Regions from separate parts of the Bradyrhizobium sp. BWA-3-5 genome, predicted to be linked through region 1. Evidence: riboswitches for the same ligand, from Rfam matches in the RefSeq annotation. Region 1 holds a riboswitch; each other region holds the start of a gene.

Region 1 (7,426 bases):
CGACCTATAACGAATACGCGGCGGTTTTTTCCGCGGCAGCCTGGGACGTGGCCGAGGTTTTTGATCTCGAAGGGCTGCAGGGAGCGGATATCGCCGTGGTCGTCCATCCCAACAATCCAGACGGCCGATGCTTTGATCCAAGCGAACTGCTGGCGCTTTTGCCGCGCGTCGGTCGACTCGTCGTCGACGAAAGCTTCGCTGATGCCGTTTCGGGCTTGTCGCTGGCACCCGAGGCGGGACGGCCGGGGCTGTTACTCCTGCGATCGTTCGGAAAATTCTACGGGCTTGCGGGACTGCGCCTCGGTTTCGCGCTCGGCAGCGAGGCCGATGTCGCTGCGCTGGCCGCGATGGTCGGCCCGTGGCCGATTTCGGGTGCAGCGATTGTGATCGGACGGCGCGCCTTGCTTGATCGCGATTGGGCAAACGCGACCTCGACGCGTCTGGCACGCGATTGCCTCCGCCTGGATGCTGAAGTGCAATCACAGGGCTGGACATTGGTCGGCGGCACGCCGCTGTTCCGGCTCTATGAAACTGGCGAGGCACGCGCCGCGCAGCAGAAGCTCGCGCGCCACCAGATATGGTCGCGCATATTTGGGAAGCGGCCGGGATGGCTGCGGCTTGGCTTGCCGGGTGACGAGACGGAATGGGCGCGGTTTTCCGCCACAATCTCGCCTTGATCGCCCCTCCTCAGCGGGCAAGCGTAAGCAGGCCTTCGACATCGAGATAGGTATCGATGTAATCGGCAAGCGTATCGAGCGCGCTCTCCACCCTGGCGCGGTATTGCTGGTCCGCGGCCGGAATGTCTAGTTGTGCGAGAAATGTCTTGCGGAAACTGTCGGAAGCGAACAGGCCGTGCAGATAGCTGCCATACACGCGGCCGTCGCTGGATACCGCGCCTTCCGGCGCTCCGCCAAGCAAAGCAAATGGCCGTGCACGATCCGGCCCGTCGGTATGTCCGATGTGAATCTCGTAAGCCTCGATCTGCCGGTTCGTCGCAGCGTGGACCGCCGTGACGCGGCTCAGAGTCTTTTGTGGCGTCATCACCGTCGTTACGTCGATGAGTCCGAGACCGGGAGTTTCGCCCGCCGGTCCCTCAATTCCCTCCGGATCCGCCACACTGCGTCCGAGCATCTGGTAACCGCCGCAGACGCCAAGAACATGACCGCCGCGACGATGATGCGCAAGAAGATCGATGTCCCAACCTTGGGCGCGCAGGAAGGCGAGCTCGCCGCGGGTCGACTTCGAGCCCAGCAGGATCACGAGCTTTGCATCGCCAGGGATTGCTTCTCCAGGCCGGACCATCACAAGGTCGACATCAGGTTCGAGCTTCAGTGGATCGAGGTCGTCAAAATTCGCGATCCGCGACAGCGCGAAAAGACAATCTTGCACTTGCCTGCCTTGCGTGCGCCGGTAAGCCCAAGCGCGTCTTCGGCCGGAAGTTCACGAGCGCAGGCGAAGTAGGGAAGGACCCCAAAGCCCCGCCACGATGTGCGCGCTTCGATCAGCCGGTAGCCGTCATCGAACAGTGATGGATCGCCGCGGAACTTGTTGATGACGAAGCCGCGAATCATGGCCGCATCGTCGGGATCGAGCATGGCCTTGATTCCGACGAGCTGCGCAATGACACCGCCGCGATCAATATCGCCGACCAGCACGACGGGAATGTCGGCCTTGCGGGCAAAGCCCATATTGGCGATATCGGCGCTCCTCAGATTGACCTCGGCGGGGCTGCCGGCGCCCTCGACGAGAACAAGATCGGCGCGATCCTTGATACGGGCGAAACTCTCGAGAACCGGCGCCATCAGCGATGGCTTCATCGCAGCGTATGCACGCGCGCGCGCAGCGTCGCCACGCGGCGTCCGTGCACGATGATCTGGGCGCCGACATCAGTTTCCGGCTTCAGCAAGACCGGATTCATATCGGTATGCGGCTCGACACCTGCGGCCTGCGCCTGCAATGCCTGCGCGCGTCCGATCTCGCCGCCGTCGACCGTCACGGCGGCATTGTTCGACATGTTCTGCGGCTTGAACGGCAGCACCCGATTGCCGCGCCGGGTGGCAGCGCGGGCAAGGCCGGCCACGATGAGCGACTTGCCCACGTCCGAACCCGCTCCCTGGATCATCAATGCGCGCGCCATCGAATCGAATCCCGATTGCTTGGTCAGAACTCAACGCCGGGCTGGGCCTTGATGCCGGATCGGAAGGGATGCTTCACGAGCGTCATCTCCGTGACAAGGTCGGCGGCGTCGATCAATTCCTGCTTGGCATTGCGTCCGGTGAGGACGACATGCATCATTGGCGGCTTTGAATTCTTCAGGAACTCAACGACCTCTCCGATCTCCAGATAGTCGTAGCGAAGCGCAATATTGATCTCGTCGAGAACCATCATGCGCAAGGCTTCATCAGCGATCAGCTGCTTGGCCTTTTCCCATGCGGTGCGGGCAGCGGCGATGTCGCGGACGCGGTCCTGCGTTTCCCAGGTAAAGCCTTCCTCCATCGCATGGAATTGGCACAGTTCGCCAAAATGTCCGGTGAGCAGGCGGCGCTCGCCAGTGTCCCATGCACCCTTGATGAACTGCACGACGGCGCAGGAAAAGCCATGCGCGAGGCACCGCATGATCATGCCGAAGGCCAAGGAAGATTTTCCCTTGCCTGCCCCGGTGTGGACAATGATGAGCCCCCTCTCTCCACTCTTGGTGGACATCATCCGGTCGCGCGCGGCCTTCTTCTTTGCCATTTTCTTTGCCATTTTTGCCGAATGGCGGGCATCCAATGCGAATTCGGAGATCGCGGTTTCTTCCTCAGCAGCATCAGATCCGGAAGTCATCTGCACGTCCCTTTGGCTTGACAAGTTGCACGCTTGGGCAAATGGTGCGGTGGCGTTGGTTCCTGTCCTACGACAGGCGAAGAGGGAATGCGATAGGGCTCTAGCCTCAAAGCTCGAGCCTGAAGCGCAGCCGCCCCCGCGACCGTGACCGGAGAGATCTCCAAGAGCCACTGACCTTTAAGGGTTGGGAAGGTGGAGATCGAGGGAAGAACCTGCTCCGCAAGCCGGGAGACCTGCCAGCGCACCGATTGACCACCGGCGGACGGGGTGTTCCGCGACGGGGAGCGAACCCGTGTGTCATTGGTTCGCGTACCTCATCGCCTCCGCCAAATTTTTGTTGAGAAGGGGCGATGACCGTCACGCTTCACGTCTGCATCACCTGTCGTGCCGACCAGGCAGTAAGGGATGGCGAAACCACACCGGGCGCGCGTCTGCACAGCGCTCTCCTCGAGGCTGGCGTGCCGGAGGGCGTCAGCGTCGTTCCGGTCGAATGCCTGTCGGCCTGCAGCCAAGGCTGCTCGATTGCGCTCTCGGGGCTTGGGCGCTGGTCCTATGTGTACGGTCGCTTGTCCGATGCAAACGCACCGGATGTAGTCGCCGGGGCTGCGGCCTACGCGGCCGCGCCAGATGGCATTGTGCCATGGCGCAGCCGGCCGGCGATCTTCCGCAAGCAGTCGCTTGCCCGTATTCCACCGATCGCCGTCCTGCCAGAGGCCGCAGAATGAATACCCTCACCAAGGTTCCGGTGACCGTCGTCACTGGTTTTCTCGGATCGGGCAAGACGACGCTGATCCAGCACTTGATCACCAATGCGAACGGCAAGAAGCTTGCGGTGCTTGTCAACGAGTTTGGTAGCGAGGGCGTCGACGGCGAGATCCTGAAATCCTGCGCCGACGCCAGCTGTCCTGCCGAGAATATCGTCGAGCTCGCCAATGGCTGCATCTGCTGCACGGTCGCCGATGACTTCATCCCCGCCATGGAGCAACTACTCTCGCGCCCCGTGAGGCCTGATCATATCGTGATCGAGACATCCGGCCTGGCTTTGCCAAAGCCGCTGCTCAAGGCCTTCGACTGGCCAGAGATCCGCTCACGAATCACGGTCGACGGCGTGATTGCGCTTGCGGATGCCGAGGCCGTGGCCGCCGGCCGCTTTGCGCCCGACCCTGCCGCAGTGGAAGCGCAGCGTTCGGCCGATCAGAACCTCGATCACGAGACGCCGCTGTCGGAAGTGTTCGAGGATCAGATCGCGTGCGCGGATATCGTGCTGCTCACCAAGGCGGACCTTGCCGGCGCGGCAGGACTTGAAGCGGCCAAGGCGGCGATCACCGCCGAAATGCCGCGTCGCGTGCCAATGCTGCCTGTCGTCAATGGTGCAGTCGATGCGCGTGTGATCCTTGGTCTCGAAGCGGCTGCTGAAGACGATCTCGCTTCGCGACCTTCTCATCGCGACGGCGAAGAAGAGCACGAACACAACGATTTTGCTTCGATAGTCGTCGAGCTCCCGGAAGTGGCTGACGTGGATGCGCTGGTCGAATCGATCAAGCGGCTTGCGCGTGAGCAGAACGTATTGCGCGCGAAGGGATATATCGCGGTCGCGGGCAAGCCGATGCGATTGCTGCTGCAATCGGTCGGCGAGCGGGTGGGGCATCAGTTCGATAGGCCATGGGGCACGCGGCCAAGGCGCTCGAAGCTGGTGGTGATCGGTGAACACGACGATATCGATGAGGCGGCCATCAGGACTGGACTCGAGATCTGATGCACGTCATCTTTCGCGAGAGCCGCGGTCTTGAGGAGACTGCGATCCCTAAGGATCTCGGTCAAGATCCGGCAGACCTTGTCGTGCTCTCGTTCTCGGACAGCGATCTTGCCGCGTTCGCCTCTGGCTGGCGTCGCGGCCGTGCCGGACTGCCATCGCTGAGGCTCGCGAATCTTGCGGAGCTGCGTCATCCCCTGTCGGTCGACACCTATATCGAGCGGACGCTGTCGCATGCGCGCGGCATTTTGGTGCGCCTGATCGGCGGCGAATCCTACTGGTCATATGGGCTGGCTGCCCTGCATCAACTTGCGAAGGACCGCGATATCGCGCTTGCGGTGCTCCCCGCGGACGGTCGCGACGATCCGCGCCTGGATGCGCTCTCGACATTACCCGTGTCGGCGCTCGGACGGCTGAAGGCGTTGTGCGACAAGGGCGGAACGGTTGCGGCGCAGGCTGCAATCGCACAACTCGCACTAGCTTCGGGTCTCTATGCGGGACCTGTCGTCGGCGAAGTCGAAATTCCCGAGATCGGTTTCTACGATCCGCGTCGTGGTGCAGTCGCGGCGCTGCCAAATCCCGATCGAGGGCCGCATGCGCTCGTCACCTTCTATCGCTCCTATCTCACCTCAGCCGATACCGCCCCGGTCGACGCGCTGATCACAGCCCTGCGGAAGAAGGGTTTTGATGGCTATGGCGTGTTCGTCGCCTCGCTAAAGGTGGCCGGTGTGACGGATTGGCTTAAGCGGCAGTTCGAGGAATGCACGCCTGCGGTGATCGTCAATGCAACCGCTTTCTCTGCTGTCACCGGCGAAGGGACGACGCCTTTCGATGCTGCATCCTGTCCGGTGTTCCAGGTCGCGTTGTCGACGGCCCGGCGCGAGGAGTGGGCGGAATCGCTTCGCGGTCTCTCGCCGGGCGATCTGGCGATGCATGTGGTGTTGCCCGAGGTTGACGGCCGGCTGCTAGCGGGCGTGGTCAGTTTCAAGTCGCCGAGCGCGCGCGATTCCGAACTGCAATTCTCGCACCTGGCGCACATGCCCGACGACGAACGTGTCGATGCTGTCGTGGATCGGGTGGCCGCCTGGCACAGGCTCGCGAACAAGCCGGCGGGGGGGAAGCGGCTGGCGATTGTGCTCTCGAATTATCCGGGTCGTCCGCACCAGATTGCGCATGCGGTCGGGCTCGACGCGCTTGCTTCGGTCGAAACGCTATTGTCCGATCTCGGCGCTGCCGGTTTCGACGTGAAGCCAACAGAAGCGCTTGGTGCAGCTCTCCTGCAGGAGAAATTGACCTTTAGCGTTGCTGATTACGGCGCTGAGCTGGCGAGACTTCCGTGCCAGCTGCAGGATGACCTCGCGCGCGCCTGGGGGGCGACGCAGAACGATCCCGCCTGCCGTGACGGCGAATTTCATTTTGCAGCAATCCAGCGTGGCAAGGCGATCATCGCCGTTCAGCCCGAGCGCGGTGATGTCACCAATCATGACGTCGAGTATCACGATATCTCGCGCACGCCTCGCCACGCCTATGTCGCGTTCTATCTCTGGCTCCGGCGGCAAGAGGTTGATGCGGTCGTCCACATGGGCACGCATGGAACGCTGGAGTGGCTGCCCGGCAAGTCCGTCGCCCTATCGGCCTCCTGCTGGCCGGAAGCGCTGATTGGCGACATGCCGGTGGTCTATCCCTTCATCGTCAACGATCCCGGTGAGGCAGCGCAGGCCAAGCGGCGCATTAGCGCGGTCACGATCGGCCATTTGCCGCCGCCGCTGGCGCAGGCCGCATTGCCTGAAGGCTTGCGTCCGCTCGAGCAACTGCTTGATGAGTATTCGACGTCTGATGGTCTCGATCCCGCGCGCCGCCAGCGTCTGATTGTGGCGATCCGCGATGAAGCGCGGGCCGCGGGCCTGGAAGACGATCTCGGCCTTGGCGCCTCGGCTGCGCCGGCGGAGGTCATTCCTCGGATCGATCGCTTCGTCTGCGATCTCAAGGAGAGCCAGTTCGGCGATGGGCTGCATGTGTTCGGCCGTGGGGGTTGCGGCGAGGCGGAGAAGAGCGCGCTGCTTGACGCGCTCTCTGGTGGGCGCGTTGCTCCGGGCCCGGCAGGCTCGCCGCATCGCGGGCGGCGCGATGTACTGCCCACTGGACGCAATCTGTTCACCGTCGACCCCCGCGCGGTTCCTACGCGCTCGGCGCATGCGCAAGGGATCAAGCTCGCCGAGGAATTGCTGCGCCGTCACCTGCAGGATCACGGCGACTGGCCGAAAGGACTACTGGTTGATCTCTGGGGATCATCGACCATGCGCACCGCAGGCGAGGATTATGCGATGGCCCTGCACCTTGCAGGCATCGCACCGCGCTGGGATCATGGGTCAGGTCGGGTCTCCGGTTACGAAATCATCGCGCCAGCCGCTCTTGGCCGGCCGCGTATCGATGTGACGCTGCGCGTGTCGGGGCTGTTCCGCGACGTCTTTTCAACTCTTGCGCAACTATTCGTGGCTGCGGCCGAAGCGCTTTCTGAACGCGAAGGCGACGAGAATCCCTATCGGCATCGTGCGGCGCGCGTGTTCGGGCCGCGCCCGGGGCAGTATGGCGTCGGTATGGCATCGATGCCGGATGTATTCACGCAAGCATCGCAACATGCGGCCGGCGAAGCCTGGCTTTCCGCTTCATCGTGGGCATTCGCACCCGACGGCACGATGAGGCCTGATCGCGCAGGTATTCAGGCAAGGCTCCTCGCCGCCGATGCGTTCGTCCATGCGCAAGACCTGCCGGAAACCGATCTGCTGTTAGCCGCAGACTATGCCGCACACGAGGCGGGCGCTGCGGCCGCGGCGGCGCGCCTTGGCA
Region 2 (7,426 bases), on a different replicon from region 1:
CCTGCCGCTTGCTTCCCATCAAGCCGGCCACGATGTGGCCGGATGCGAACCACAAGCCCATCCCCTGACCGCATCGGCCGTAAGGCGCCGGGACACCAGCCCTTGATCGCAAACGCGCTCATGAGGCGGCCTCCCGCAGCGCGGCCGCAATCGAGTTGCGCCGGGTCCTCCAGATCGCAGCTTCATGCAATCGAGTGAAGCAATATTCGATCGCCACAAGCGCCGCCGGATTCTCTCTTGCTATGAAAGTGCGAACGTCATCGTTGCCAAGCGTCGCGTCGTAATAGAGATCGAACAGATGCGCAGGCACAGCCTGCGCGAGATGGGCGAAAGCGGCCATGTGTTCAAGTGTCGCCACTATCTCGGCCGCCCCTCGAAAGCCGTGGCGCATCATGCCGGCGATCCATTTCGGATTGGCGGCGCGCGAACGTACGATCCGCGATATCTCCTCGGTCAACGAGCGTGCATGCGGCTGATCCGGGCGCGTGCCATCGAAGTGATAGAGTGATGGGGCGGCCATGCCAAGGCGCGCCGCCGCGGCCGCAGCGCCCGCCTCGTGTGCGGCATAGTCTGCGGCTAACAGCAGATCGGTTTCCGGCAGGTCTTGCGCATGGACGAACGCATCGGCGGCGAGGAGCCTTGCCTGAATACCTGCGCGATCAGGCCTCATCGTGCCGTCGGGTGCGAATGCCCACGATGAAGCGGAAAGCCAGGCTTCGCCGGCCGCATGTTGCGATGCTTGCGTGAATACATCCGGCATCGATGCCATACCGACGCCATACTGCCCCGGGCGCGGCCCGAACACGCGCGCCGCACGATGCCGATAGGGATTCTCGTCGCCTTCGCGTTCAGAAAGCGCTTCGGCCGCAGCCACGAATAGTTGCGCAAGAGTTGAAAAGACGTCGCGGAACAGCCCCGACACGCGCAGCGTCACATCGATACGCGGCCGGCCAAGAGCGGCTGGCGCGATGATTTCGTAACCGGAGACCCGACCTGACCCATGATCCCAGCGCGGTGCGATGCCTGCAAGGTGCAGGGCCATCGCATAATCCTCGCCTGCGGTGCGCATGGTCGATGATCCCCAGAGATCAACCAGTAGTCCTTTCGGCCAGTCGCCGTGATCCTGCAGGTGACGGCGCAGCAATTCCTCGGCGAGCTTGATCCCTTGCGCATGCGCCGAGCGCGTAGGAACCGCGCGGGGGTCGACGGTGAACAGATTGCGTCCAGTGGGCAGTACATCGCGCCGCCCGCGATGCGGCGAGCCTGCCGGGCCCGGAGCAACGCGCCCACCAGAGAGCGCGTCAAGCAGCGCGCTCTTCTCCGCCTCGCCGCAACCCCCACGGCCGAACACATGCAGCCCATCGCCGAACTGGCTCTCCTTGAGATCGCAGACGAAGCGATCGATCCGAGGAATGACCTCCGCCGGCGCAGCCGAGGCGCCAAGGCCGAGATCGTCTTCCAGGCCCGCGGCCCGCGCTTCATCGCGGATCGCCACAATCAGACGCTGGCGGCGCGCGGGATCGAGACCATCAGACGTCGAATACTCATCAAGCAGTTGCTCGAGCGGACGCAAGCCTTCAGGCAATGCGGCCTGCGCCAGCGGCGGCGGCAAATGGCCGATCGTGACCGCGCTAATGCGCCGCTTGGCCTGCGCTGCCTCACCGGGATCGTTGACGATGAAGGGATAGACCACCGGCATGTCGCCAATCAGCGCTTCCGGCCAGCAGGAGGCCGATAGGGCGACGGACTTGCCGGGCAGCCACTCCAGCGTTCCATGCGTGCCCATGTGGACGACCGCATCAACCTCTTGCCGCCGGAGCCAGAGATAGAACGCGACATAGGCGTGGCGAGGCGTGCGCGAGATATCGTGATACTCGACGTCATGATTGGTGACATCACCGCGCTCGGGCTGAACGGCGATGATCGCCTTGCCACGCTGGATTGCTGCAAAATGAAATTCGCCGTCACGGCAGGCGGGATCGTTCTGCGTCGCCCCCCAGGCGCGCGCGAGGTCATCCTGCAGCTGGCACGGAAGTCTCGCCAGCTCAGCGCCGTAATCAGCAACGCTAAAGGTCAATTTCTCCTGCAGGAGAGCTGCACCAAGCGCTTCTGTTGGCTTCACGTCGAAACCGGCAGCGCCGAGATCGGACAATAGCGTTTCGACCGAAGCAAGCGCGTCGAGCCCGACCGCATGCGCAATCTGGTGCGGACGACCCGGATAATTCGAGAGCACAATCGCCAGCCGCTTCCCCCCCGCCGGCTTGTTCGCGAGCCTGTGCCAGGCGGCCACCCGATCCACGACAGCATCGACACGTTCGTCGTCGGGCATGTGCGCCAGGTGCGAGAATTGCAGTTCGGAATCGCGCGCGCTCGGCGACTTGAAACTGACCACGCCCGCTAGCAGCCGGCCGTCAACCTCGGGCAACACCACATGCATCGCCAGATCGCCCGGCGAGAGACCGCGAAGCGATTCCGCCCACTCCTCGCGCCGGGCCGTCGACAACGCGACCTGGAACACCGGACAGGATGCAGCATCGAAAGGCGTCGTCCCTTCGCCGGTGACAGCAGAGAAAGCGGTTGCATTGACGATCACCGCAGGCGTGCATTCCTCGAACTGCCGCTTAAGCCAATCCGTCACACCGGCCACCTTTAGCGAGGCGACGAACACGCCATAGCCATCAAAACCCTTCTTCCGCAGGGCTGTGATCAGCGCGTCGACCGGGGCGGTATCGGCTGAGGTGAGATAGGAGCGATAGAAGGTGACGAGCGCATGCGGCCCTCGATCGGGATTTGGCAGCGCCGCGACTGCACCACGACGCGGATCGTAGAAACCGATCTCGGGAATTTCGACTTCGCCGACGACAGGTCCCGCATAGAGACCCGAAGCTAGTGCGAGTTGTGCGATTGCAGCCTGCGCCGCAACCGTTCCGCCCTTGTCGCACAACGCCTTCAGCCGTCCGAGCGCCGACACGGGTAATGTCGAGAGCGCATCCAGGCGCGGATCGTCGCGACCGTCCGCGGGGAGCACCGCAAGCGCGATATCGCGGTCCTTCGCAAGTTGATGCAGGGCAGCCAGCCCATATGACCAGTAGGATTCGCCGCCGATCAGGCGCACCAAAATGCCGCGCGCATGCGACAGCGTCCGCTCGATATAGGTGTCGACCGACAGGGGATGACGCAGCTCCGCAAGATTCGCGAGCCTCAGCGATGGCAGTCCGGCACGGCCGCGACGCCAGCCAGAGGCGAACGCGGCAAGATCGCTGTCCGAGAACGAGAGCACGACAAGGTCTGCCGGATCTTGACCGAGATCCTTAGGGATCGCAGTCTCCTCAAGACCGCGGCTCTCGCGAAAGATGACGTGCATCAGATCTCGAGTCCAGTCCTGATGGCCGCCTCATCGATATCGTCGTGTTCACCGATCACCACCAGCTTCGAGCGCCTTGGCCGCGTGCCCCATGGCCTATCGAACTGATGCCCCACCCGCTCGCCGACCGATTGCAGCAGCAATCGCATCGGCTTGCCCGCGACCGCGATATATCCCTTCGCGCGCAATACGTTCTGCTCACGCGCAAGCCGCTTGATCGATTCGACCAGCGCATCCACGTCAGCCACTTCCGGGAGCTCGACGACTATCGAAGCAAAATCGTTGTGTTCGTGCTCTTCTTCGCCGTCGCGATGAGAAGGTCGCGAAGCGAGATCGTCTTCAGCAGCCGCTTCGAGACCAAGGATCACACGCGCATCGACTGCACCATTGACGACAGGCAGCATTGGCACGCGACGCGGCATTTCGGCGGTGATCGCCGCCTTGGCCGCTTCAAGTCCTGCCGCGCCGGCAAGGTCCGCCTTGGTGAGCAGCACGATATCCGCGCACGCGATCTGATCCTCGAACACTTCCGACAGCGGCGTCTCGTGATCGAGGTTCTGATCGGCCGAACGCTGCGCTTCCACTGCGGCAGGGTCGGGCGCAAAGCGGCCGGCGGCCACGGCCTCGGCATCCGCAAGCGCAATCACGCCGTCGACCGTGATTCGTGAGCGGATCTCTGGCCAGTCGAAGGCCTTGAGCAGCGGCTTTGGCAAAGCCAGGCCGGATGTCTCGATCACGATATGATCAGGCCTCACGGGGCGCGAGAGTAGTTGCTCCATGGCGGGGATGAAGTCATCGGCGACCGTGCAGCAGATGCAGCCATTGGCGAGCTCGACGATATTCTCGGCAGGACAGCTGGCGTCGGCGCAGGATTTCAGGATCTCGCCGTCGACGCCCTCGCTACCAAACTCGTTGACAAGCACCGCAAGCTTCTTGCCGTTCGCATTGGTGATCAAGTGCTGGATCAGCGTCGTCTTGCCCGATCCGAGAAAACCAGTGACGACGGTCACCGGAACCTTGGTGAGGGTATTCATTCTGCGGCCTCTGGCAGGACGGCGATCGGTGGAATACGGGCAAGCGACTGCTTGCGGAAGATCGCCGGCCGGCTGCGCCATGGCACAATGCCATCTGGCGCGGCCGCGTAGGCCGCAGCCCCGGCGACTACATCCGGTGCGTTTGCATCGGACAAGCGACCGTACACATAGGACCAGCGCCCAAGCCCCGAGAGCGCAATCGAGCAGCCTTGGCTGCAGGCCGACAGGCATTCGACCGGAACGACGCTGACGCCCTCCGGCACGCCAGCCTCGAGGAGAGCGCTGTGCAGACGCGCGCCCGGTGTGGTTTCGCCATCCCTTACTGCCTGGTCGGCACGACAGGTGATGCAGACGTGAAGCGTGACGGTCATCGCCCCTTCTCAACAAAAATTTGGCGGAGGCGATGAGGTACGCGAACCAATGACACACGGGTTCGCTCCCCGTCGCGGAACACCCCGTCCGCCGGTGGTCAATCGGTGCGCTGGCAGGTCTCCCGGCTTGCGGAGCAGGTTCTTCCCTCGATCTCCACCTTCCCAACCCTTAAAGGTCAGTGGCTCTTGGAGATCTCTCCGGTCACGGTCGCGGGGGCGGCTGCGCTTCAGGCTCGAGCTTTGAGGCTAGAGCCCTATCGCATTCCCTCTTCGCCTGTCGTAGGACAGGAACCAACGCCACCGCACCATTTGCCCAAGCGTGCAACTTGTCAAGCCAAAGGGACGTGCAGATGACTTCCGGATCTGATGCTGCTGAGGAAGAAACCGCGATCTCCGAATTCGCATTGGATGCCCGCCATTCGGCAAAAATGGCAAAGAAAATGGCAAAGAAGAAGGCCGCGCGCGACCGGATGATGTCCACCAAGAGTGGAGAGAGGGGGCTCATCATTGTCCACACCGGGGCAGGCAAGGGAAAATCTTCCTTGGCCTTCGGCATGATCATGCGGTGCCTCGCGCATGGCTTTTCCTGCGCCGTCGTGCAGTTCATCAAGGGTGCATGGGACACTGGCGAGCGCCGCCTGCTCACCGGACATTTTGGCGAACTGTGCCAATTCCATGCGATGGAGGAAGGCTTTACCTGGGAAACGCAGGACCGCGTCCGCGACATCGCCGCTGCCCGCACCGCATGGGAAAAGGCCAAGCAGCTGATCGCTGATGAAGCCTTGCGCATGATGGTTCTCGACGAGATCAATATTGCGCTTCGCTACGACTATCTGGAGATCGGAGAGGTCGTTGAGTTCCTGAAGAATTCAAAGCCGCCAATGATGCATGTCGTCCTCACCGGACGCAATGCCAAGCAGGAATTGATCGACGCCGCCGACCTTGTCACGGAGATGACGCTCGTGAAGCATCCCTTCCGATCCGGCATCAAGGCCCAGCCCGGCGTTGAGTTCTGACCAAGCAATCGGGATTCGATTCGATGGCGCGCGCATTGATGATCCAGGGAGCGGGTTCGGACGTGGGCAAGTCGCTCATCGTGGCCGGCCTTGCCCGCGCTGCCACCCGGCGCGGCAATCGGGTGCTGCCGTTCAAGCCGCAGAACATGTCGAACAATGCCGCCGTGACGGTCGACGGCGGCGAGATCGGACGCGCGCAGGCATTGCAGGCGCAGGCCGCAGGTGTCGAGCCGCATACCGATATGAATCCGGTCTTGCTGAAGCCGGAAACTGATGTCGGCGCCCAGATCATCGTGCACGGACGCCGCGTGGCGACGCTGCGCGCGCGCGTGCATACGCTGCGATGAAGCCATCGCTGATGGCGCCGGTTCTCGAGAGTTTCGCCCGTATCAAGGATCGCGCCGATCTTGTTCTCGTCGAGGGCGCCGGCAGCCCCGCCGAGGTCAATCTGAGGAGCGCCGATATCGCCAATATGGGCTTTGCCCGCAAGGCCGACATTCCCGTCGTGCTGGTCGGCGATATTGATCGCGGCGGTGTCATTGCGCAGCTCGTCGGAATCAAGGCCATGCTCGATCCCGACGATGCGGCCATGATTCGCGGCTTCGTCATCAACAAGTTCCGCGGCGATCCATCACTGTTCGATGACGGCTACCGGCTGATCGAAGCGCGCACATCGTGGCGGGGCTTTGGGGTCCTTCCCTACTTCGCCTGCGCTCGTGAACTTCCGGCCGAAGACGCGCTTGGGCTTACCGGCGCACGCAAGGCAGGCAAGTGCAAGATTGTCTTTTCGCGCTGTCGCGGATCGCGAATTTTGACGACCTCGATCCACTGAAGCTCGAACCTGATGTCGACCTTGTGATGGTCCGGCCTGGAGAAGCAATCCCTGGCGATGCAAAGCTCGTGATCCTGCTGGGCTCGAAGTCGACCCGCGGCGAGCTCGCCTTCCTGCGCGCCCAAGGTTGGGACATCGATCTTCTTGCGCATCATCGTCGCGGCGGTCATGTTCTTGGCGTCTGCGGCGGTTACCAGATGCTCGGACGCAGTGTGGCGGATCCGGAGGGAATTGAGGGACCGGCGGGCGAAACTCCCGGTCTCGGACTCATCGACGTAACGACGGTGATGACGCCACAAAAGACTCTGAGCCGCGTCACGGCGGTCCACGCTGCGACGAACCGGCAGATCGAGGCTTACGAGATTCACATCGGACATACCGACGGGCCGGATCGTGCACGGCCATTTGCTTTGCTTGGCGGAGCGCCGGAAGGCGCGGTATCCAGCGACGGCCGCGTGTATGGCAGCTATCTGCACGGCCTGTTCGCTTCCGACAGTTTCCGCAAGACATTTCTCGCACAACTAGACATTCCGGCCGCGGACCAGCAATACCGCGCCAGGGTGGAGAGCGCGCTCGATACGCTTGCCGATTACATCGATACCTATCTCGATGTCGAAGGCCTGCTTACGCTTGCCCGCTGAGGAGGGGCGATCAAGGCGAGATTGTGGCGGAAAACCGCGCCCATTCCGTCTCGTCACCCGGCAAGCCAAGCCGCAGCCATCCCGGCCGCTTCCCAAATATGCGCGACCATATCTGGTGGCGCGCGAGCTTCTGCTGCGCGGCGCGTGCCTCGCCAGTTTCATAGAGCC
Region 3 (7,426 bases), on a different replicon from region 1:
CGTTTGTTGCAGACCGGCGAGTTCGATCGCGAGATGCTCGAGCCGGCCGAGTGCGCCGTCTGGTTTGGTAAGTTCAGCCTGACGGGCCAGCGCTGCATCGCGATGGATGACTGAAACGTCGGGGCACTCCTGATAGACCCACTCCGGTAGCATGATGTCCTGCCGTTGCATGTTGTCGTTACGAGCGAGCCCGCGCGCGGGGAGCGCTACGATCCGCGCTTGAGAATGTAGCTGTCCATGATCCAGCCCTGCCTTTCGCGCGCTTGCTGTCGAGCGGCGACGATGCTTGGACCCACTTCGGCCAGCGCACCCGACATCGTGATCTCCTCACCCATGCCGAGATAGGCGCCCCACCAGATGTGCAGCCCTGCCGGATCGAGCGACTGAAACGCCGCACCGCCATCGAGCATCACGACCACGGTGTTCGTGCCGTGCGGCCAACCGCCTTCGCGCAGCCGTCGTCCCGTTGTCACCAGGAAAGGCTCGCCTATTTCGTTCAACGGCAGCGAATGTGCCGCGCAAAGCGCCTGGATTGACGTGATACCGGGGACGACCTCGATGGCTGGCAACGGATCAAGCCTTCGCGCGATCCGCAGGCTCGAATCGTATAGCGAAGGATCTCCCCAGATCAGCAGGGCAACGCGCCCCTCACTCCCGAGATGCTGCGCAATTTCGTGCGACCAGGTCGAGGCCAAGGCATCGTGCCATTCATCCACGCCCTTGCGGTAATCCTCTTGGCCGGCGTCACGCACCGGTATGACGAACTCGGCGATCCGCGTCCGGTCGTTGTCAAGCACCTGCGCGCAGATCGTCCGCCGCAATTCGGCGAGATCGGATTTCACGTCCCCCTTGCGCGGGATGAGAACGAGATCGGCGGCGTTGATCGCGCGCACGGCAGCAAGCGTAAGCTGCTCGGGATCGCCGCAACCGATGCCTATCAGGGAGAGCGTCAGCATAGCTTATGCGAAGGGCGGCCGCTGCCTGCGACCGCCCTCACTTAATCTTATGCGGCGTTGTGCAGGCGGTAGGTGACGAGGCCGTTCGCCGTCACGCCACGCATCGATTTCGCCAATGCCAGCACGGCTAGATCAGCTAGCGGCTCGATGACCACGACGATCGCGTAAGAAGCGGCGAAAGACGCAATGGAAGTGAGGTTCTCGGCCGCAAAGCCCGCACCATACAGCGCCCAGAAAGCGACCCACAACACGATGCCGGATTGATAGGCGGTCGAAAGCGCAAGCGCCTGGCGATATTGCAGGTCAACAAAGGCGGTGTTGCGGGGAATGATCCGCCCGGCCAGCACCTGGATCGCAAACAGCGGCACCAGCAGCGTGGTCACGTTCATGCCGTATTGCGGCAGGTCGGCAGGTACGAAGAGCAGCCCCTGAAGCAGAAGACCAAGCGCCAACCCGAACGCGGCTGGCGCTGCGCCGAACAAGAGGAACAGTGTCGAGCCGAGAATGAAATGCACCTCCGAGACGCCGACCCGGAAATGCGGCAGGAGTTCGAAGAACGAGAAGACCAGGACTGTTGTTGCGACGGTGCGCACCGCCAAGGAAACGATTCCCTGCTCGCGCACGGTCTCTGCCGCAAGCTTCAATGCGCAGCCCGCGGCGGCGGCACCTGTCGCGTAACTCAGCACGAGCTTGGCGCCCGTAACGATACCTGGTTCGATATGCATGATCTACGTCCCTTCTGCCGTCCCACCCGACGGCTTTGGTGTTGAAAGCTGCAGGGCCGATCTCCTGGCTCGCGGTCGAAACGGGTCTCCGGCCTTCCCGAGCTGACGGCCCAGCGGCGGATCGGAGCCCCTCACCGCTTACAGTCGCGGGGGCGGCCGGGGCTTCGGGTACCGCAATTGGGTCCGCCCTTCCCCGTTCCCGATTATGCTCCGGCGCTTTGCGCCGCTTCGAGCACCTTGGCTGCACTGTGTGCTCCTTCCGAAGAGGACGCGTCAAGGGGCTCGCGAGATCGGGCGACGGCATCATCACGTAGCCTCGCCCGCCAGCGCGCCGAAACGAATGACCGTCGTTGCGGCGTCGGTTTGCGCGAGCTGGGTCTGCGAGCTTCGCAATCGTCGTACGGACAAGCCGCCTGTTCGGCGCCGCCGATAGACTCGGCAAACAGCGACGACGTATCGGGAGCCATGCCGTGCTCGATCAGTCTTGCCACGAGCGCCGGAAATGTCCGCTTGCCCATATAGACCAAAGTCGTCGATTCCTTATGGGCGAGCGCCGCCCAATTGAGATTTTCGGGCAATTGCCCAGTGATATCAGCGCCGGTCACGAGCTGGAGGCGGCGCGAGGTATGCCGGCGGGTCAGTGGAATGTTGGACCGCGCTGCCGCAACGCAGGCCGAGGTAACGCGCGGAATGATCTCGTAGCTGATGCCCGCCGCGCGCAGCGCTTCGATCTCCTGTTCAAGCCGGCGGAAGATGCCGGCGTCTTCCGATCTCAAGCGAACGACGCCCCCACCTGCGGCGGCGTAGTCGATGAGCAGCCGGTTGACATGCTCCTGTTTGACCGAGGGCCGGCCTGCACGCTTGCCGACCGCCACCAGATTGGCCCCGGGGCGGGCGTGATCGAGGATCGCGCCCGAGGAAAGGTCGTCATAGAGCACGACATAGGCGGCGCGCAGACGCGCGGCCGTCTTGAGCGTCAGGAGCTCAGGATCGCCTGGACCAGCCGAGACAAAGGAAGCAAAGCCGCTCACCGGTCCTCCGCAATGAGGTGGAAGAACGTTCCACTGGCGTATCCGCGCCGCGAGCCGGTCTCCGCAACGACCGCGCCGGTCGCGTCACGCACGATAGCCAGGCGCGTATCGGGCTGAGAGACAATGGTGGAGTAATGGAATTCGTGGCCGCGCAGACGCGCGCCGGCCTTATGCCCGGGCATTGGCACCGCAAGCTCCGCAAGCCGGTAGCCCAGATGCATGCTACGTTGGGCAAAACTCGTTTCCAGGCCGAGCAATCCCGTCATCTCATGATGTACGTCATTGGCGTCGGTCAAGGCGGAGCCCAGCACCATATAGCCGCCGCATTCGCCATGCACCGGCCGTGTCTCCGCAAAGGATGTTAGCGTGCGGCGAAATCGGCGATTTGTCGCGAGTTGGCCAGCGTGCAATTCCGGATAGCCGCCCGGCAGCCAGCAGACGTCGGCACTATCATCAGGGCCTTCATCGGCGAGCGGCGAGAAAGTCACGATCTCGGCTCCGGCTGCGCGCCAAGCCTCCAGCATGTGCGTATAGACGAACGAGAATGCAGCGTCGCGTGCGAGCGCGATGCGTTGTCCGGGTGGCGTGACGCTTAGGCCGTGTGTGTCGCGTGACGCCATCCAGGTGCATGCCGATTGCAGCACCGCATCGAGATCGACGTGCTCGGCGGCGATGCGTGCGGCCTCTGCAATAAGCTCGTTAACCTCAGCCTGCTCCTCGGCTTGCACGAGGCCCAGGTGCCGCTTCGGCATAGTGATCGCGGCGTGGCGGGGCAACGCCCCGAACACCGAAATGCCTGCCCCTGCCAGGGCGCGCCGCACCAGGTCTTCGTGCCGCGCGCTGGCGACGCGGTTGAGAACGACGCCGGCAAGACGCACGCCCGCGCGGAAATCGCGCAGTCCCGCAGCCACCGCCGCGGCAGTTTGCGCCTGTCCGGAAGGATCGATCACGAGCAGGACCGGCCAACCCATCATCTCGGCGATATCGGCGGTCGCGCCGGTCCCCGAAACGCCTGGCGCGGCAACGCCGTCGAACAGGCCCATCGAACCTTCAGCCAGAATGAGGTCCGCATCGCGTCCGTGCGATGCGACCGATTCGATCGCCTCACGACGCATGGCCCAGCTATCAATATTCACCGAAGTGCGTCCCGTGGCGGCCGCATGAAAGGCCGGGTCGATATAATCGGGCCCGCTCTTGAAGCACTGCACCTTCAGCCCGCGATCGCGATAGGCGCGTGCCAATGCCAGCGTCAGCGTCGTCTTGCCGACACCGGATGCAGGCGCCGAGATGACGAGGCTCGCCGCCATCACGAGCCTTCCGGAAAGCGCGGCGTCGGCCCGAGCGGCCGATAGCGGCGGTCATAGTCGGCAGCATACAAGCGGCTTTCTCCGAAATCTTCCGAACCCAGTGTGCGGCCGACCAGAATGACGGCCGTGCGCTCGAGCTCGGTGCTTGCGGCAGAATCCAGCGTACCGAGCGTGGCGCGAATGATGCGCTGATCCGGCCAGCTCGCGCGCCACACGATCGCGACCGGGCAGTCTGCTCCATAGTACGTGGTCAGCTCATCAATCACCTTGGAAAGCAGATGGATCGAGAGATGGATTGCCAGCACCGCACCGGTGGCAGCGAACGCGGCGAGTTTTTCGCCCTCCGGCATCGCGCTCGCCCTGCCCGGCATTCGGGTCAGCACGACGGATTGCGTGCGACCCGGCAGCGTGAGCTCGGCCGCGAGCACTGCCGCGGCGGCGGAAAAGGCCGGCACGCCTGGCGTGATTGAATAGGGAATTTGCAGCGCACTCAGCCGGCGCAATTGCTCGCCCATCGCCGACCAGATCGAGAGATCTCCAGAATGCAGCCGTGCGACGTCCTTTCCCTCACGATGCGCGGTGACGAGCTCCGATATGATGTCGTCGAGCGATAGTGGTGCAGTGTTGACGATGCGCGCGTCCTTTGGGCAATACGCGAGAACTCCCTCGGGCACGAGCGAGCCGGCATAGAGGCAGACTGGACAGGCGGTGATAAGATCGCGTCCCCGCAAGGTGAGCAGATCGGCTGCGCCCGGCCCGGCGCCGATGAAGTGCACGGTCATTCGCCGTCCCCTTCCGCGATCGCTGCGGTCGCCATTCGATCTTGCGAAACGGTCCGCGCCGAAACAAGGCGCGCGCCACGGCCGGCCACGGCCAGCGCCGCAGCTTCGGCGACGGAGCCCGTGCCGAACTTCGCCTTGATGAATTCGGACTGTGTGGACGTGACGATGCCGGCCAAGACATCGGCCGGAACGGACCTAACCGACACATTGAGCTCACACGCAAGCGCTTTGAGCGCAGCGGCTTCGGCCTTGTCGCTAACGGTGGCGACTGCAGCGAGACCGTCAGAACCTCCCGCGGCGTCGAGCGCTTCACGCAGCGAAGCAAGCGTGACGTCCTGCTTGAATCCCAAACCTGCGACCTTCACTTCATCGCACTCCATTGCACGACCGGCCGCCCCGCCTCCCAGGAACGATAACGGCCGAGGTTATCGGCATGCGCGATCTCGACCCGCATCAGCTCGCCGCCGTGGCGTTGATGCAGGCTCGAAAGCAGCGCCTCTGTCTCAAGCGTAACTGCGTGCGCAACCATCCGCGTTCCGGCCTCAATGCGCGACCAGGCGGCATCGAACATCGTGGCGTCGAACCCTCCGCCGATGAAGACCGCTTGCGGGGTCTCAAGGCCTGAAAGGATCTGAGGTGCCGGTCCCTCAATCGCCGTGATCCGATGCGTCAGGCCGAACTTCGCGGCGTTGCTGCGGATGTTTGCTGCACGATCGGCCCGCGCTTCAATTGCGATCGCCGTGCCACCGCAGAGAGCCCATTCTATAGATATCGAACCGGAGCCCGCGCCGATGTCCCACAATCTTTCACCGGGCCTCGGCGCCAACGCCGAAAGCGCGAGCGCGCGCATCGGCCGCTTGGTGATCTGACCGTCATGCACGAAGAGCGCGTCTGAAAGGCCGGAGCTGCGCGGAACTCCGTCCGGTCCATTGGCTTCGAGCGCAACGGCCACCGGACCCACGCCCGCATCGGTCGCGTAGCTGTCGGCACGATGCTGCGTCACGGATTCGCGCGGGCCACCGAGCGCGGCGAGAGTCCATAGCGGTGACGCGCCCCAGCCCCGCGCCGTCAGCCAGTTGGCAAGATCGCCGGCCGCCCTGCCGTCGCGCACGAGACAGATGATGCGAGCTTCGCGTGCTAAGTGCGGCACCAGGCGCTCGAACGGAGATGCGTGAAGTCCGAGACAAACGACAGATTCGAGCCGCCATCCGAGCCGCGCCGCGGCAAGAGAGAATGTCGAGGGAGCGGGATGCGCGATCCATTCGCTTTTGCGCAGCCGCTCCACGAGGTTGCTGCCGACACCGTGCCAGAACGGATCGCCCGAGGCGAGCACCGCCGTCGGACGGCCACGGCACGCCAGCACGCAGTTCGCATCGAAGGGCGCAGGCCAGCGACGACCGCGGTCGGTAATGCCTGCCAGCACGAGATGCCGCTCGCCGCCGAACACGGTCTGGGCTTCCCCAAGCGCCTTTCGGCTTGCTTCCGAGAGGCCGACAAGGCCATCTTCGCCAATGCCGATAATGGTCAACCAGGGATTATCCATGATGCGCGCCCTCATTCTGGGCGGAACGAGCGATGCTAATCTGCTTGCGGATGCCGCCGCGCGCGCCGGGCTCGACGCGATCTATTCGTATGCCGGACGGACGCGAGCTCCGATCGGCCAATCGCTGCCAACGCGCATCGGCGGGTTTGGCGGCGCGAGCGGCCTTGCCGAATACATTCGACGGGAAGGAATTACGCATCTCGTCGACGCGACGCATCCCTTCGCGGCCGAGATGAGCCGCAACGCGGTTGCAGCGTGCGAGGCGACCAGGATACCACTGATCGCGCTCGAGCGCGAGCCCTGGGCAAAAACGCCCGGTGACAATTGGATCGAGGTCGCGGATATCACCTGCGCTGTCGCGGTGTTGCCGGAGAATCCCGCGCGGGTGTTCCTTGCGATCGGCCGGCAGCATATCGAAGTCTTCAGCACCAAGCCGCAGCACGTCTACACTTTGAGGTTTGTCGATCCTCCCGATGGATCGCTGCCGTTTCCGGACGTCGATCTCATCGTGTCGCGCGGACCTTTCAACCTTGCCGGCGAAATGGAGATGATGCGTTCGCGCGGCATCGAATGGATCGTTGCCCGCAATTCCGGGGGAACGGGCGCACGTGCCAAGATCGACGCCGCGCGCGCGTTTGGCCTTCCCGTTGTCATGCTTTCGCGGCCCGAATTGCCCGGCAGGCTGCGAACCGAACGCGTGGCCGAGGTCATGCAATGGCTCGGTCATCGGACATGCCTCGGCGCATAGACCCAGGAACCGACGCGACGTGTCGCCGAATTGCCCACGATGACAAGTGTTCTCATGTCAGCCATCTCGGGCTGCGCCGCATGCAGCATCACCGTTTCAATTCGCTCCTCAGGCGTAGTGACACAGTGCGCGAAGATCACGAGGCGTTCGCCGCAGCTCGCCTCCTTCAGAACTGAGAGCGCGCGTCCAAAGCCCTCGGGCCGGCTCACTGAGCGCGGATTGTAAATCGCGATCGCGAAGTCGGCCTCGGCGGCAAGCCGCAGGCGTTTCTCGATCATCGACCACGGCTTCAGGTTGTCTGAGAGATTGATCGCGCAAAAATCGTGGCCCAGCG
Region 4 (7,426 bases), 620 kb from region 1:
CGGCGGCTGCATTGCTGAGGCCTGCAGTGGCCAGCAGCGAATTCATCAAGCTGTCGCCGCCGGGAACCCAGCCGCGCCTGGACAGTGCCAGCACCCGATATGATCTGCGTGACACCACTTCGCGCGCATGCGCAATCGCTGCATTGAGCCGTGTGATCTCGGCGGCGGCGCGGTCGGGATGCTGCACGAGTTCGCCCATCTGGCGAATTTGCTTTTTCACATCATCCAATGAACGAGCGGCGTCAAATTCGACAACGCGCAGTCCCTTTTCCTTCAGCAGCTCCCGTGTCGCGCGCTTGGTGAAGCGCCCGGCGAGGACAGCATCCGGCTTTAGAACCAAGACGTCTTCGGCTTCCCCGGAGAGTTTTGGGAATTGCGCGGCCTTGGCCGGGTCCCAGGAGCGGGCTGGATCGCGGGAATAGGGGCTGAGGCCGAGAATTTGATCCGGGTCCGCCAATGTCACCAGCCACTGGTCGGTGCACAGGTTGATCGAGGCGATCCGCGGCAGCTCGGCGGCGTATGAAGTGCTTTGCAGGCCGATGCAGCAGAGAACTGTCAGGGCGACAAGAACGCTTCGCGGCCTCTCGCATTTTGAAGCCGATGATGGCAAGAAGCGCGCATGAAGCATGGTGGTGACCTTACCGAGGCAATCGCGCGCCATGGCGGCGATCCCGGCAGTTGGCTGGATTTGTCGACCGGGATCAACCCCTGGCCGTGGCCAATTCCGCAGCATCTGCCGGACCACGCATGGCGGCGTTTGCCCTCGCGCGCTGAATCGGAGGCATTGCTGGAAGCGGCGCGAAAAACCTATGGCGTGCCCGCCGGTGCCGGCATCGCCGCGGCGTCCGGGACGCAGGCGCTGATTCAGTTGCTGCCCTATCTGGCGGCGCCCGGGCCGGTGGCGATCGTCGGGCCGACCTATGGCGAACATGCGCTCGCCTGCCGCAATGCGGGGCATCCGGTGATCGCGATCGACGATCTCGCAGCTTGCCCCGCAGATGCCGTCCACGCGGTCGTCGTCAACCCCAACAATCCCGATGGCCGCGCCACCGATCGCGCCGTGCTGACGCGGATTGCGGCACGACTGAAGGAACGTGGCGGATGGCTTGTCGTCGACGAAGCATTCGCCGATGTCGATCCGGCGATCAGTGCGGTCGCGTTGTGCCCCGATTGGCCCATCGTGATCTTGCGCTCGTTCGGAAAATTCTATGGCCTCGCCGGATTGCGGCTGGGATTTGCGATCGGTGCGCCTGACATCATCGCGCGCATCGCTGAAGCGCTCGGGCCATGGCCGTGTTCCGGGCCGGCTCTGTTGATCGGTACCGCGGCGCTCGGCGATCAAGCATGGGCCGATCACGCGCGCGGCACGCTCGAACAGCAGGCCCGCAAGCTCGACCAGGTTTTGGCCAAGGCCGGCTTTGGGATTGCCGGAGGCACGCCGTTGTTCCGGCTTGCCCGGCATCCCGATGCTCAGAAGTTGCACGCCGCGCTGGCGCGGCGGCATATCTGGTGCCGGCGTTTCGACTGGGCTGGCGACCTCCTGCGGTTTGGGCTGCCGCCTGACGCTGCCGGTCTTGACCGCCTGGCGGCTGCGTTGAGCGACTAGGTCGACCATCGCTCAAGCCTCCGCCCAGGGCACGATCACGGCCTCGTTGCGATAATCGGCGCGGTACGCGCGGATCCGGAACACATCGGCCATGACCTGCTCCGAAAGCGCATCTGCGGGCATTCCTTGCGCAAGGAGCCGGCCGTTCGACAGCACGAGCACGGTGTCGGCAAAGCGTGCGGCGAGCCCGAGATCGTGCGTCACCACCACGACCAGCACGCCGCGGTCGGCGGCGCTGCGCAGGTTGAGCATGACGTCGATCTGGTAACGCGGATCGAGCGAAGCGGTCGGTTCGTCCGCGAGCAGAATCGGTGCTTCGACCGCGAGCACCCGCGCCAGCGCGACGCGGCTGCGTTCGCCGCCGGATAGTTCCGTGACTGGGCGGTCCGAAAATTCAACGACATTGGTCGCCTGCATCGCGCGCAACACGGCCTGTTCGTCGTGCGAGGAAAGCCGTGCCGGATCGGTGGCGCCATGCGGGTATCGGCCAAGCGCGACCACGTCCCTGGCCGGCAACGGCCAATGCACCAGATGGCCCTGCGGCAGGTAGCCAAAACGCTTGGCACGCTCCCGCAGCGAAAGCGACGACAGATGATCGCCGCCGACCTCGATCGTACCGGTCGATGAAACCAGACCCGCCAGCGCGCGAAGCAGCGTGGTCTTGCCGGCTCCGTTCGGTCCTACCAAGGCGACAAGCTGCATTGAGGCCAGCGACAGCGAGACATCGTGCAGGACGGTTCGGCCCGCCAGCATCACTTCGAGCCGCTCGGCAGCCAGCATCGGCTTTCCGCTCATGCGACGCCTCCACCAAGCGCCCGCCGTTCGCGCACGATCAGATAGAGGAAGAACGGCACGCCGATGATCGAGGTGAGCACGCCCACCTTGATATCGGTCGTGGACGGAATGATCCGTAGCGCGATATCCGCGGCCAGCAACAGCGCCGCGCCGGCCAGCGCGCTCGGGATCAGCAGGCGCGCCGGATCGTGGCCGATCAAGGGCCGCACCAGATGCGGGGCGACCAGGCCGATAAAGCCGATTGCCCCGCTGACGGCCACCGCGCCGCCGACCCCCAGCGCGACGCCCGCGATCACCGTTAATCTCAACCGGCCGACATCGACGCCAAGGCTTTGCGCGGTCTCTTCGCCAAGGCTCAGCGCGCGAAAGGCGCTGCGCTGGCTGATCAGCACGGCGGCACCCGCGATGATGAACGGCGATGCGAGCATGACATGGCGGAAGCTGCGGTCCTCCAGCGAGCCGAGCAGCCAGAACGCGATTTCAAGCGCGGCAAAGGGATTGGACGATAGGTTCATCACCAGCGCGGTCGCCGCTCCCGCGAGGCTGGAAATCGCCAGGCCCGAAAGGATCAGTAGCAGCAGGCCGGCGTTTCTTCCGGCGATGCCGAGCAGCACGAACACCGACGCGAACGCCATCGTGATTCCCGCGACCGGCAGCGCGTAGGATCGGACGTCGGCCCAGCCAAGTGCAATCATCAGCACGGCGCCAAACGCGGCCGATTGCGGCGCCCCGAACAGGGAAGGCGACGCCAGCGGATTGCGCAGCAGGCCCTGCAGCGCAGCGCCCGAGAGGCCGAGTATCGCACCGATGGCCAGTCCAAGGATCATTCGCGGCAGGCGAATTTCCGCGACGATGATCCGCTGTACGTCGGTCCCGCCGCCGAGCAGAGCCTCGAGCACGGTCAGCGGCGACAGCCGCACGGGTCCAATGCCGAGCGAGCCAAGCGCCAGCAGTGCCACCAGCGCAGCAAGCCCGGCGGTTGCGATCACCTGTCGTCTTGCGGCATCGGTGCTCACCATGTGGCGCTAAACCCCGCATACGCCGCCGGACCGGTGGTGCCGAAGTTGAAAACCTCCTGATAGTGCTCGTTCAGGATATTCTCGCCGCGCGCAAACACCTTCCAGTTCTTATCAATCTTGTACTCGGTATAGAGATCGACGCGGGTATAGGCGTCGACCTGGCTGGTCTGGCCGGCGCTGCTGAAGCGCTTGGAGACCGTGAGTATGCGGGGCTCGATCAGCCATCTGTCGGTCGGCGTGATGGTCAGCGTGAAGCGCGCCAGGTTTTTCGGCCGCCGCGCCAACACCAGCCCGGTCGCAAGATCGACCGCGTGCAGGTAGGTGTAGGCCGCGTTGAACTTCACGAGGCCCGGCAGAACATCGATCGTTGGGCCCACCTCCACGCCGCTAGTCTCGGCGCGGGCGACATTGACGTAGCAACCAGTCTGAATGCCTCTGCACGGATTGGCGGTTGGTGTCGACGACACAAAGTTGATGAGGTTACTGAAGTCGTTCGAGAAGCCGGTGACCGAGGCGATGACGCGGCCATTGAACAGCGATTGATCGATGCCGGCGTCATAGCCGAAGCTCTGCTCGGGCTTCAGACCCGGCGAGCCGTTGGCCGGATCGTAGAGCTGAAACAGCGTCGGCGCCTTGGCGCCGGTGCCTGCGCTGGTGTGGAATCTGGTGCCGGTCTCGGCAATCGTGTAGGCCGCCGTCGCGCGCCAGGTTTCGAAGCGCGCCACATCAACCACATCGTCCACGCGTCCGCCGAGCGTGATGTTCAGCCGCTCGCCGATCGGGAGCTGCCACAACGTGAACACCGAATTGGTGTCTTGCGCTTTTCCAAGCAATGCATTTCGCGGCCCCGGGGTCGGCAGCAGATTGGTCGAGTAGGTGTCGGCGGTCTCGTGCTGTGTCCGGCTGCCGACGATCAGCGAACCGAAAGCGCCCAGCTTCAGATTGCCCTGATATTCCGCGCCGCTGCTATTGCCGATGAAGTCCGAAATGATTGACGTGGTGTTTTGCGGCAGTTTGTTGGTTTTGTAGGTGACATCGTTGAAGGAGCGGTCGATATGGGTGTCAAATACGTTCAGGCTATGGGTCAGGATGCCCCCGAATGTATCGATCGAGGCACGTCCCCACACCTGCTGTAAAAGCCTCGTCGCGCTTGAAGGTGTATCGGGAAACGCGCCGGTCGATTGGTCATAGGCCGATCGTGTGAATGAGGAGAGCATACCGGTTTCCAGTCGTACGCCTTCACCGGCGTCGTAGCCGAAGCGGGCCGAGCCGCCGAGACGGTCGAAACCGTCGCGTTCCAGCGGGCCGAATTTGGCCTCCAGCGGCGGGATCCGATAACCAAAGCGGGAGAAGCCGTTGCTGTGTTGCGCGGCGCCGGTGACGGCGTAAGACCACGGGCCTGACGATCCGATCATCGATCCGTTGGTCACCGCGGTGCCATAGCTGCCGCCTTCGGTGCGGACATTGAACTGCGCCGGGCCGGTGCCCTTCTTGGTGATGATGTTGACGACACCGCCAATCGCGTCCGAACCATAGAGCGCGCTCTGCGGGCCTTTCAGCACCTCGATCCGCTCAATGGCGCTTGGCGCAAACATCGCGAAATCGAAATCGCCGCTCGCGGCGGTCGGGTCGTTGATCCGGATGCCGTCGATCATCACCAGGGTCTGGCCGGTATTGGCGCCGCGCAGCCGGATGTTCGCGGTCGAACCCGGACCGCCACTCTCAGAAATGTCGAGGCCGGGAACGGTTCGCAGCGCGTCGACCAGCGAGCCGGGATTGCTGGTTGCCAGCGTCTCGCCCTTGACCACGCTGATCGAGCTGCCGGTGCGGCTGATCGGCTCGGACTCCCTGTCGGCCGTCACCACCACCACCTCCGCCGGCTGTGCGGGCGGGGCAGGCGTATTATTCGCGGCCGGCCGCACCGGGCCGGCCCTGCTTCGATCTCGATTTTTGGGAGTTGTACGGGCCGGTTTTGGCGGAGCGTCCGGATTGATCACCACCGGCGGAAGTTGATCCGAGTTCGACCGCGCGTACGCAGCGCTGTGACAATAAGCCAACGCAACAATGGCCGCCGAGCCGGCAGCATATCCTAGCCAATTCATAGTGCCCCTTCCGTCGACCCACCGTCGAACGAGTTGATTTCTCGTCAGCGGCCGGTCTCCTGGCTCGCGGTGGTCTGCGATCCGCCTTCCCAGGCTTGAAGCCCAGTGGCCGTTTGGATCGCGAATGCCGCTTACAGTTGCGGGGGCAGCTGCGGAGTAGGGGCAATTGCCCCGCACCGCATTCCCGTTTCACCTTCTTTCGAAGGCACCGATGACGAATCCAAATAAGCACAATAGCGCGCGCACTTCAAACAGGTCTGAACAGGCGGCGTCTATTGCTGTTGACGATCAGGGTATGCAAGCGCTTTGAATTCCGCGGTTCTCACGCGATTCTCACTCCAAACCGGGAAATCCCGCGAAGCATAGGCAAAGGCCATGACCATCGATCCGCCAGCCGTGCCGCACTTTGACCAGGCTTTCCGCGCCCGCCTATACGATCTGTTTGGCTGGCGCCGCGACGTGCGCCGGTTTCGCAGGGATCCTCTGCCGCCCAGCCTGCTGGAGCGATTGATTGAAATCGGCTGTCAGGCGCCGTCCGTCGGGCTGTGTCAGCCCTGGCGTTTCGTGGTGGTGGATGACCCCGGCCGCCGGCAGAAGGTGGTTGAAAATTTCGAGGCCTGCAACCGCGATGCGCTCGGAGATTATACCGGCGATTTATCTATTCGGTACGCCGCGCTGAAACTGGCCGGATTGCGCGAGGCGCCATGTCACCTGGCCGTGTTTGCCGATCGTTCGACAGGCGTCGGCCACGGGCTTGGCCGGCGCACGATGCCCGAGATGGCAGACTATTCCGTCGTGACCGCAGTCTTTTCAATCTGGCTGGCATCCCGCGCCGAGGGCATCGGCATGGGCTGGATATCGATCCTCGATCCCTGCGCCATAACGGAGATTCTGGATGTCCCGAAGGACTGGCGCTTGATCGGATATTTCTGCCTCGGCTATCCGCAGGCTGACGACGACCGCCCAGAACTTGAGCGCGCCGGTTGGGAGGAACGCCGGCCTGCCGGAGATTTCATTTTTCGGCGATGATTCTTGTAACCATGCGACCCGTCAGGCCGTTCATCGCGTGGTCGCAAGCTGCAGTGCGAGCGCGCAGGCACGGTCGTATTCGTCGAGATTGATCCACTCGTCGATCGTGTGCGGCTCGTTCTGGCCGGCGCCGAAGGTCACCGTCGGCACGCCGTGCCGGACCATCCAGTTCGCATCCAAGCCGCCACTAGCGGCGCGGATATTCGCTGTCGCGCCGACGCCGGACACGGCCGCGACTGCCCGTTTGACCACCGGCAAGCTCTCCTTCATGCGGAACGGATAATAGTCGGTCTCGGCCCTGAACTTGATGCGGCCCGACTTGCCGGCGCTGTTCTTCACCTTCTTTGCAGCCTTCTCGAACGCCGCCTTGTAGGCTTTCGTGATCTCCTTGAAGAACTTTGCATCGTGACTGCGGCTTTCGCCGCGCACATGCACATAGTCGGTGACGACATTGGTGGCGTCGCCGGCCGGCCGTCCGTCGCCGCCGGTGACGGGACCGACATTGCTGGTGCCCTGCCTTTTGCCCTTCACCACCTTGCCGAACCAGCCGCCGGCCTTCACGTCGGCGAGCGCAAGCGCCAAAATCATCGTCGAGCTGATCCCGCGCTCCGGCGCGACGCCGGCGTGCGAGGCGCGGCCGAAAATCTCGACGTGCCAGCGATCCGCGCCGACGGCACCGATCGTGACGTTGGAGGCAGAGCCGCCGTCGTAGTTGAAGGCCATGGCAGGGGAGCCGAGCTCGTCGGTCTTGACGTATCGTGCCCCGTATAGCCCGCTCTCCTCGCGCACGCAGAACAGCAGCGTGATCGGCGGATGATCGAGATTCTGCTTCGCCAGCTCAGACGCCAGCGTCACGAGAACGCCGCAACCGGCAC

The links. Region 1 has a riboswitch for cobalamin ahead of RX331_RS27355 (DUF1636 domain-containing protein). Riboswitches for the same ligand answer to the same signal wherever they lie in the genome.
Region 2: linked by a shared signal. The riboswitch ahead of RX331_RS38535 (DUF1636 domain-containing protein) and the one ahead of RX331_RS27355 (DUF1636 domain-containing protein) in region 1 are both predicted to bind cobalamin.
Region 3: linked by a shared signal. The riboswitch ahead of RX331_RS38470 (energy-coupling factor ABC transporter permease) and the one ahead of RX331_RS27355 (DUF1636 domain-containing protein) in region 1 are both predicted to bind cobalamin.
Region 4: linked by a shared signal. The riboswitch ahead of RX331_RS30205 (TonB-dependent receptor plug domain-containing protein) and the one ahead of RX331_RS27355 (DUF1636 domain-containing protein) in region 1 are both predicted to bind cobalamin.

The regions. Positions count from the first base shown of each region.
Region 1 covers NZ_CP136626.1:5,671,576-5,679,001, reverse strand. Annotated here, with positions in the region: gene cobD (threonine-phosphate decarboxylase CobD) at 1-677, shown strand, start outside; partial or broken gene RX331_RS27365 (cobyric acid synthase) at 688-2,137, opposite strand; gene cobO (cob(I)yrinic acid a,c-diamide adenosyltransferase) at 2,161-2,826, opposite strand; cobalamin riboswitch at 2,866-3,082, shown strand; gene RX331_RS27355 (DUF1636 domain-containing protein) at 3,177-3,551, shown strand; gene cobW (cobalamin biosynthesis protein CobW) at 3,548-4,582, shown strand; gene cobN (cobaltochelatase subunit CobN) at 4,582-7,426, shown strand, end outside.
Region 2 covers NZ_CP136627.1:119,387-126,812, forward strand. Annotated here, with positions in the region: gene cobG (precorrin-3B synthase) at 1-122, opposite strand, end outside; gene cobN (cobaltochelatase subunit CobN) at 119-3,364, opposite strand; gene cobW (cobalamin biosynthesis protein CobW) at 3,364-4,398, opposite strand; gene RX331_RS38535 (DUF1636 domain-containing protein) at 4,395-4,769, opposite strand; cobalamin riboswitch at 4,864-5,080, opposite strand; gene cobO (cob(I)yrinic acid a,c-diamide adenosyltransferase) at 5,198-5,785, shown strand; partial or broken gene RX331_RS38545 (cobyric acid synthase) at 5,809-7,258, shown strand; gene cobD (threonine-phosphate decarboxylase CobD) at 7,269-7,426, opposite strand, start outside.
Region 3 covers NZ_CP136627.1:109,184-116,609, forward strand. Annotated here, with positions in the region: gene cobT (nicotinate-nucleotide--dimethylbenzimidazole phosphoribosyltransferase) at 1-153, opposite strand, end outside; gene cobF (precorrin-6A synthase (deacetylating)) at 207-956, opposite strand; gene RX331_RS38470 (energy-coupling factor ABC transporter permease) at 1,004-1,681, opposite strand; cobalamin riboswitch at 1,718-1,936, opposite strand; partial or broken gene cobA (uroporphyrinogen-III C-methyltransferase) at 1,988-2,712, opposite strand; gene RX331_RS38480 (cobyrinate a,c-diamide synthase) at 2,709-4,019, opposite strand; gene cobM (precorrin-4 C(11)-methyltransferase) at 4,019-4,801, opposite strand; gene RX331_RS38490 (cobalamin biosynthesis protein) at 4,798-5,166, opposite strand; gene cbiE (precorrin-6y C5,15-methyltransferase (decarboxylating) subunit CbiE) at 5,163-6,344, opposite strand; gene RX331_RS38500 (cobalt-precorrin-6A reductase) at 6,343-7,092, shown strand; gene cobJ (precorrin-3B C(17)-methyltransferase) at 7,068-7,426, opposite strand, start outside.
Region 4 covers NZ_CP136626.1:6,294,739-6,302,164, reverse strand. Annotated here, with positions in the region: gene RX331_RS30225 (ABC transporter substrate-binding protein) at 1-661, opposite strand, end outside; gene cobD (threonine-phosphate decarboxylase CobD) at 620-1,606, shown strand; gene RX331_RS30215 (ABC transporter ATP-binding protein) at 1,619-2,401, opposite strand; gene RX331_RS30210 (iron ABC transporter permease) at 2,398-3,420, opposite strand; gene RX331_RS30205 (TonB-dependent receptor plug domain-containing protein) at 3,414-5,285, opposite strand; cobalamin riboswitch at 5,554-5,750, opposite strand; gene bluB (5,6-dimethylbenzimidazole synthase) at 5,898-6,551, shown strand; gene RX331_RS30195 (M20/M25/M40 family metallo-hydrolase) at 6,582-7,426, opposite strand, start outside.